DNA from 2 places in the Mesorhizobium sp. PL10 genome. Region 1 is predicted to be linked to the other one. Evidence: predicted binding sites of a transcription regulator. Region 1 holds the regulator's gene; the other holds the start of a gene.

Region 1 (4,249 bases):
TCATCTCCATTTCGGGTCTGCACATGGCGCTGGTCGCCGGCACCATCATGGCGTTGCTGCGTGGCGCCTTCGCACTGTTTCCCGATTTCTCCTCGCGCCGGCCGGTGAAGAAATATGCGGCCGCCGTGGCACTCGTCTCGATCGCCGCCTATCTCGTCATTTCAGGCATCGTGGTCGCCGCAGAGCGCAGCTTCATCATGCTGGCGGTGATGCTCATCGCAGTGCTGTTCGATCGTGCCGCGCTCACCATGCGCAACCTGGCAATCTCGGCCATCGCCGTCATCCTGGTGTCGCCGCATGAGGTTGTCGGCCCGAGCTTTCAGATGTCGTTTGCCGCCACCGCCGCCCTTGTCGGCGCCTATGCCGGCTGGGCCGACTACCGCGCCGACAAAGTGAGAACGCCGCCGGCAAAGCGCTCCCTTGTCGGTTTTCTGTCGCAAAGATTCTTGGCTGGCATGGGCGGCCTCGCCATGACCTCGATCATTGCCGGCAGCGCCACGTTGCTGTTCGCGATCTGGCATTTCCAGCGCGTGTCGCCGCTCAGTCTGCTCGCCAATCTCATTGTGATGCCGATCGTATCGCTGGTTGTCATGCCATTCGGAGTGCTCAGTGCGCTGGCCATGCCGTTCGGCGCGGACGGGCCATTCCTCTATGTGATGGGCAAGGGCCTGACGGCAATGATCGCGATCTCTGCCTGGATCTCCGAGCGTTCGCCGCTCGATGCCGTCGGCCTGATCTCCATCCAGTCCGTGTTGCTGGCAACGGTCGCACTGGTCATCGCAACCATGGCCACAACCTGGCTGAGGCTGGCGGCCGTACCTTTCGCGCTGGCTGGTCTGTTGACGGTGCCGCAGGTGCACACGCCCGATGTGCTCATTTCCGAGGATGCGCATCTGGTGGCTGTGCCGATCGGTGGCGGCGAGCTCGCTCTCAACCGGGACCGCGCAAACGAATTCACCACCGACAACTGGAAACGGGCGCTGATGGCCGAGACCATCATTCAGCCCGAGACATTTGAGACGGGAGACAGGCGGTTCGATCTCGATCCGCTCGACCTGCCGCCCGGCTCACCCTTCTACTGCACAGGCGATCTCTGCATTGCCCGGCACCCGTCCGGAGCCATTGTCGCGCTTGCAAAAGACCGCAAAACAGCCCGGCCAGCCTGCGCTTTCGCGAGCCTGATCGTCATCGACGACGCCACCGCCTACAATCCGTGCCGCGACCCGTTGGTTCTGGTCGTGACCAAGAAGCAGCTTGCCCGCGATGGTAGTGCCGCCGTCTTCTTCGATCCGCAATCGGCCGCGACAGCCCCAACCATTCGCTTCGCCGTCGACAAACCCTACCGTCCCTGGCACGAGCAACGCCACTTCTCACGCGAAGCACGCGGCCTGCCGCCTTACAAGCAGCGCGAAAAGTACAAACCTAAACCGGCTCAGTAACGCCTGATCAGCCCGACCAGTTTGCCCTGCACCTTGACCCGATCCGGTCCGAAGATGCGGGTCTCATAGGCCGGATTGGCGGCTTCCAGCGCGATCGAGGCGCCCTTGCGGCGAAAGCGTTTCAGTGTCGCTTCCTCGTCGTCGACCAGCGCCACGATGATCTCGCCGGGGCTGGCGGTGTCGGCATTGCGGATGATGACGGTGTCGCCGTCGAAAATGCCGGCCTCGATCATCGAGTCGCCCTTGACCTCGAGCGCGTAGTGTTCGCCGCCCATGATCATGTCGGGCGGCACCGAGATCGAATGCGTCTGGTGCTGGATGGCGTCGATCGGCACACCGGCGGCGATCCGGCCCATAACCGGGATCGACACCGCCGAAACCGCGTCGTCATTGCCGGCAGACATCGAACGCGAGGGCGAGGCCGGCTTGATCTGGCGGCCGAGACCCCCCTGGTTCTGACCGAGGCTGCCCTGGATAACGCTTGGTGAGAACTTTTTCGCCGCATTGAGGCCGGGTGCAATCGAGTCTGGCAGCCGCAGCACTTCCAGCGCGCGCGCCCGGTTCGGCAGCCGGCGAATGAAACCGCGCTCCTCCAGCGCCGTGATCAGGCGGTGAATGCCGGACTTGGAAGCGAGATCGAGCGCCTCCTTCATCTCGTCGAAAGACGGCGGGATTCCGCTCTCCTTCAGGCGTTCATGAATGAACATCAGGAGTTCATGTTGTTTGCGCGTCAGCATCGCGGCCCCCCACGGGTTCTGAAACCAGAATCAGAAAAAACAAACCCAGAACAAACACTATCTGTTCCAGTTGTGTTCCGCAACCTTTTAAAGTTTAATGAATGTGTTGACGTTTTGTTCAGCGTAACATCAGCACGCTGCAGGCGGCGCCCGCGGCGGCGGCTGGAGCGAAGGGCTCGCGCACGATCAAGCCGTTGGCGTCGGCCAGCATTCGCAGCATCGACGAATCCTGGATGCCGAACGGCGTTGCGACAAGTGCGCCGGCTTCTTCCGTGATCACGGCGCGCACGTAGTCCTGCCTGAGATCGTTGGCCGGCATCGCGGCGCCGAGCTGCGCCTGCCGCATATCCTGCCGATGGGCGCGGCCACCCAGCTGCGCCAAAAGCGGTTTCAGGAACAGTTGCGAGCAGACCAGGCTCGCCACCGGGTTGCCGGGCAGGCCGATGCATCTGATGTCGCCGAGACGCCCGAACATCAGCGGCTTGCCCGGGCGCATGGCAAGCTTCCAGAAATCGAGCTTCATGCCTTCGCCGGTAAGCACGTCGTGCACAAGGTCGTGGTCGCCGACCGAAGCTCCGCCGAGCGTGACGATGACGTCGGCCTTTGCCGCGACTGCCTTCTGCACCAGTGCTGCAATCGCCTCCCTACGGTCGGCCGCGATACCGAGATCGAGAGCGCGCGCGCCGACCGATTGCGCGGCGGCCGCGACGCCATAGGCGTTGGACGAGATGATCTGGTCGGGGCCAAGCGCGCTGCCCGGCGGCAGCAACTCGTCGCCGGTGGCGATGATGGCGACTAGCGGCCGTTGCACCACATTCACCATCGGATGGTTGGCCGATGCCGCCAGCGAAAGTGCGGCCGGATCGAGCACGCGGCCTTTCTCCAGCAGGACGTCACCTTGCGCAAAATCCAACCCGCGGCGGCGGATGTTGCGTTCCTTTGCCGTCGGCTCGGTGACCTCGACCTGGCCACCGCCGAGATCCCTGACATTTTCCTGGATGACGATGGTGTCTGCGCCTTCAGGCAGCGGCGCGCCCGTGAAGATGCGCACGGCCTCACCCTTGCCGACAGTGCCGTCAAAGCCGCGCCCGGCAGGCGCCATTCCGATTACAGAAAGCCGCGCCGGGGCGGATGCCACATCCTGCGCCCGGGCCGCATAGCCGTCCATGGCGGACGCGTTGAAAGGCGGCTGGGTGCGCAGCGCTACGACTGACTCCGCCAGCACCCGGCCGGCCGCATCCGCCAGCGCGACGCTTTCACCCCGCAGCGCCGCAGCGCCGTCGAGGAGGCGTTGAAGCGCCTCGGCGACCGGAACCAGCGCCATTTACGAACCCGCCTTGTAGTCGCCGGACTTGCCGCCGGTCTTTTCCACCAGCCTGATGCCGGAGATGACCATGGCGCGGTCGGCCGCCTTGGCCATGTCGTAGATCGTCAGGCAGGCCACCGATGCAGCGGTCAGCGCCTCCATCTCGACGCCCGTCTTGCCGGTGACGCGGGCGAGCGCGGTGACCCTTAGGCCGGGCAAAGCGGGATCCGGCTCGATGTCGATCGACACCTTGGTCAACAGCAGCGGATGGCAGAGCGGAATCAGCTCATGCGTCTTCTTGGCCGCCATGATGCCGGCGATGCGCGCTGTGCCCAGCACATCGCCCTTCTTGGCGTCGCCATCGAGGATCATCTTCAGGGTTTCAGGCCGCATCGAGACAAAGCCCTCGGCGATTGCCGTGCGCGTCGTCTCGTCCTTGCCGCCGACATCGACCATGTTGGCCTCGCCCTTGGCGCCGAGATGGGTGAGGGCGGCTGTCATCGTCAGGCTACCTCGGCTGTCGCCTTGCCTGTCAAAAGCAGGCGCGTTGCCGCGGCGACATCCTCTTGCCGCATCAGGCCTTCGCCGACAAGGAAGGTTTCGATGCCGGTCTTTTGCATCCTGAGGCAATCGTCGTGGGTGAAAATGCCGCTTTCGCTGACCAGCAATCGGCCGCCCGGCACCATCGACGCCAGCCGCTCCGAGGTTTCAAGGCTGGTCTCGAATGTTCTCAGATTGCGGTTGTTGATGCCAATCAGCTGCGACGA
Region 2 (4,249 bases), on a different contig from region 1:
GGTCGGGACCTCGTCGGGCGGGGTAAGCGGGTCAGCCGCTTTCGCTTCTAGCGCGTCGAGCGCGGCCTGGGCGTCGAGGACCGCCTGATCAGCGGCATCTACCGCGGCTTGGGCGTTCTTGGCAACTGCCGACTGTGTCACATAAGCCTGAACGCCGGCGAACTTCTTGCTCTTGGAGTTCAAATAGGCGTTGATGTTGCGTTGCAGCGAGTTCAGCCGGCCGAGCTTGGCGTGGATGTTCTTTTCCTTGGGCGTCGCGGCGACCTCGACGTCATCGACGTCAGCCAGGTCATCGGTCGAGGCCTTTTTGCCGTGAGCCGATGCCGACTTGCCATGCGAAGCGCTGTTGCCGGATTTGCCGCTATTGCCGCTGCCATGGCCGTTGCCGCCGCCGTTACCGCCACCATGGCCGTGGCCACCACCGTTACCGCCACCGTTGCCACCGGCACCAGCCAGGGCCGGAGAGGCCAGGAGCGCAAACGCGGCAAGCGCCGCCAAAAGAGTTTTTCGGGATGTCATGATACCTCCTCGGGGATAGCCGCCACCGCCGACCCGCTATAGCAGCGCCATATGAGAATTTGCTAATTCGATGGAGTAAACTTTAGATAAATGTGGTTGCGATATGCGATAATCGGCTTGCAAAAAGGTTGGACAAATCTTGTAACTAATTGATATTTAAACATAAATATGAACATGGCCGGACGAACGGGCCCTTTGCGCGACTGACGCCCTATACTGATCAGACCTTAGCCCTAATTGCTGTGATACTTAGGTCGCAACCAGCGGAGCCATGACTGTCGTCGCGTAACTTATCGATCAGCATCAAACACGGGATTCCACATGCCCGGCCAGCCATCAATTTAATGATAAACCTGCCGGAAGGGGCAGCCGAGACGGACGGATTGAGCGCCAGAATGCAGGCCTTCGGAGCATCGGTGGTGGTCGATTTGGTCGCCCGGGAAGGACAGCCTTTCAAGCGCTTGCGGCATCTATGGCATCAGCAGGATGTCGGCGCCCGGCTGTTCGTCGAACAGCACCGCACAGCCGCGTCCCAGCGCTACCGCCGACAGTGCGTTGGCGACTGCCTCGTCCGGCGACACAAAATCACCCGTCAGCACCCGCAACTCTTCCACCGCCTTGGCCATAGACACGCAGTGCCCGGCAACGCGATCGCTCGTACAAGCGTCAACGACGCTGACGAGGTCGCTCATCTCGAACTGGCCCATACCGGCCTCCACGAAACAATGTCCCATCGAGACACTCAACGCCGTGGCGAGAGACAATGTTCCCTGCATCCGGCGGCAAGGCAAATCGACGGCCGGATCTCCTGCGAATTCACTGGAGGTTAAGCGCCACGCTTGACAGCGGACCCTGTTTGTTCTCTATTTGTTCTGAAAAGCCGCCCCTCGCAACAGACGCGGCTAATGCTGCAACGCCTAAAGGAACGGCCGGGATGGAACCGACCATCCTGCATGCGGATCTCGATGCCTTCTATGCCTCGGTCGAGCAGCTGCTCGACCCGTCGCTCAGGGGCAAGCCGATTGCCGTCGGTGGCGGCGTCGTGCTGGCCGCTTCCTACGAGGCCAGGGTTTTCGGCGTGCGCGGCGGGATGCCGGGACGACGCGCGCGGGAGCTTTGCCCGCAGTTGATCTTTGTTGGCGGAAATTTCGGCGAGTACCAGAGGCTGGGCGATGCGGCGATAAAAGTGCTCGACGATTTTACGCCGCTGGTCGAGCGCATCTCCATCGACGAGGCCTTTGCCGATGTCGCCGGCTGCACGCATCTGTTCGGGGCGCCGGCCGAGATCGCCGCCACGGTGCGGCGGCGTGTGCGGGCCGAGCTCGGCCTGCCGATCTCGATCGGCGTGGCGCGCACCAAACACCTGGCCAAGATCGCCTCGCAAGTGGCGAAACCCGACGGGCTGGTGGTCGTCGATCCGGCAACGGAGCTCGCCTTCCTGCATGACCTGCCGGTCGGCTTGATGTGGGGCGTCGGCCCGGCGACCAGGGCGCGGCTGGCAGAGATCGGTGTCGAGACAATCGGCCAGTTGGCCAAGACTCACAGCGGTGCGTTGCGCCGGCTGCTTGGCCCCGCCGCCGGCGAGAAGCTGGCATCGCTGGCATGGAACCGCGACCCGCGAAAACTCGAGACGCACCGGCGGGCGCACTCGGCCGGCGCACAGTCGGCACTCGGCAAGCGGCCGGCGGAGGCCCATGTCTTCGGACCTGTTCTTCTGCATCTGGCAGACCGGGTCGCCAGCCGGCTCAGGGCGAAATCGCGGCCCGGCCGCACGGTGACGGTGCGGGTGCGTTTTGCCGATCTGCATGCGGTCACGCGCTCGGTGACGCTCGATCAGCCGATTTCGGCAACCGCGATGCTGGCCGAAATCGCCGAGGAGCTGGTGCGCGGCGTGCTGGCCGCCAACCCGCGGGAGAAGACCATCTCGCTGCTGGCGATCTCGGTGTCGCAGCTGGAAGAAAGTGCCGAGCTGCAGCTCGAGTTGCCGCTCGGCCTCGATGACGAGAAGCAGCGGCCCGGCAGCAAAAAGGGCCTGGCGCGCTTTGGCGCCGACCGCGCCATCGACAAGATCCGCCAGCGCTTTGGCAGAGAGGCGGTCGGCTATGGCGCGGTGGCGCTGGAAGCCCGGCGCTCGGTTCCCGACGCCTTCCGCGAACTGGCGGAGAAGGAGCTGTGAGACCTATCGGCCGGTGCGCCAATAGCGATGCACCTTGACGCCGCTTGCGCTTGCCCCATTCCAGGGCTCGCAAGCTATGCCGTCACGGTCGGCGTCGTGTGTCGGCCAGTAGCCCGGTGCTCCCACATCCAACGCTGGAACGGCAGGAGCATCATCCTTGGCACACCAGACTTTCCATGGGCGCAAAATCTTGCACAGGCAATGTCGCAAACGCTGCAGTGCCTCTATAACAAGTACGGGGTAGGAAAGGTGGATCGTGCGATTGCTTGGGGTTTTCCTGGGAGAGTTCTTTCAACGTTGGGGCAGACTGTCGCTGGCCCTGCAGTTCCTCATTGCCGGCGGTATCGGGCTGCTGGTGGTGATGCTGGTGGTTGGCCTGTGGGTGACTTCGCAGATCCGGCAAGGCGTCATGCGCAATTCCGCCGCGACCACGGCGCTCTATGTCGACAGCGTGATCGCGCCGCTGTTGCCCGACATGCGCAAAAGCCGCGAGCTCGACGACACCGTCAAGCGGGCGCTGGACGAGACGCTCGACCAGGGTGCACTCGGCAAGCGGCTGGCGTCGTTCAAGCTGTGGCGGCGCGACGGCACGATCCTCTACGCCAAGGATACGACGCTGATCGGCAAGGTGTTCGAGCCGAACGCCAACCTGGTCGCCGCCTTCAGCGGCAATGTCGTGGCCGAGTACAACGACCTCGATGACGACGCCGAGAGCCCACACGAGAAAAAGACGGTGGCTGGACCGCTGCTGGAAATCTACAATCCGATACGCGAACCCTGGTCGGGCGAAGTCGTTGCCGTTTCAGAGTTCTACGAAGTTGCCGACGACTTCGAAGCGACGCTGAACGTCGCCCTGTGGCAAAGCTGGCTGGTGGTGGCCGGCGCCACGGCGGCGGCATTGGCGCTGCTCTCGGGCATCGTCTTTCGCGGCAGCCGCACCATCCAGACCCAGCGGGCGGCGCTCGAGGCCAAGATTGCCGAATTGCGCGCGCTGCTGTCGCAGAATTCATCGCTGCGAGAGCGCGTGCAGCATGCCTCGCGCCGCGCCGCCGCGCTCAACGAACGCTATCTCAGGCGCATCGGCGCCGATCTTCACGACGGGCCGGCCCAGCTCGTGGCGCTTGCTGCACTCAGGATGGACAGCCCGATCCTGCTTGATCCCGGCGCGTCCACCGCGCTGCGCGAAGCCGAGATCGCCGACATCCACAAAACGCTTGACGAAGCTATCCACGAGATACGCGGCATCTGCAACGGTCTCGTCCTGCCGCAGATCGAGACGGCGGCGGTGCTGGACATATTGCGGCTGGCGGTCGCCGAACACCAACGGCGGACCGGAACCTCGGTTTTGCTGACGCTGCCGAAGCGCTTGCGCGAACCCGGTCCTTCCGAGAAGATCAGCATCTATCGTTTTGTCCAGGAAGGCCTGAACAATGCCTATCGCCACGGAAAAGGCCGGGATCAGGCGGTGAAAGCGGCAATGAAAGGCGGCAAGCTGTTCGTCGAGGTGCTGGACGGTGGTCCCGGATTCGACCCGGCAAGAAGCGAGGGCCTTGG

What was found. Region 1 encodes LexA, which represses DNA repair genes until DNA is damaged. Its sites were predicted from a motif close to TGTTCNNNNTGTGTTCNG; they were not measured.
Region 2: a site for LexA is predicted at 1,377-1,394, ahead of dinB (DNA polymerase IV). Genes of this name have one in related genera too.

The regions. Positions count from the first base shown of each region.
Region 1 covers NZ_JBSKBR010000006.1:86,266-90,514, forward strand. The annotation lists gene ACWGTO_RS11775 (ComEC/Rec2 family competence protein) at 1-1,439, shown strand, start outside; gene lexA (transcriptional repressor LexA) at 1,433-2,176, opposite strand; gene ACWGTO_RS11785 (molybdopterin molybdotransferase MoeA) at 2,295-3,500, opposite strand; gene moaC (cyclic pyranopterin monophosphate synthase MoaC) at 3,501-3,983, opposite strand; gene trpC (indole-3-glycerol phosphate synthase TrpC) at 3,986-4,249, opposite strand, start outside.
Region 2 covers NZ_JBSKBR010000017.1:85,749-89,997, forward strand. The annotation lists gene ACWGTO_RS24560 (hypothetical protein) at 1-498, opposite strand, end outside; gene ACWGTO_RS24565 (hypothetical protein) at 990-1,226, opposite strand; gene dinB (DNA polymerase IV) at 1,454-2,695, shown strand; gene ACWGTO_RS24575 (sensor histidine kinase) at 3,003-4,249, shown strand, end outside.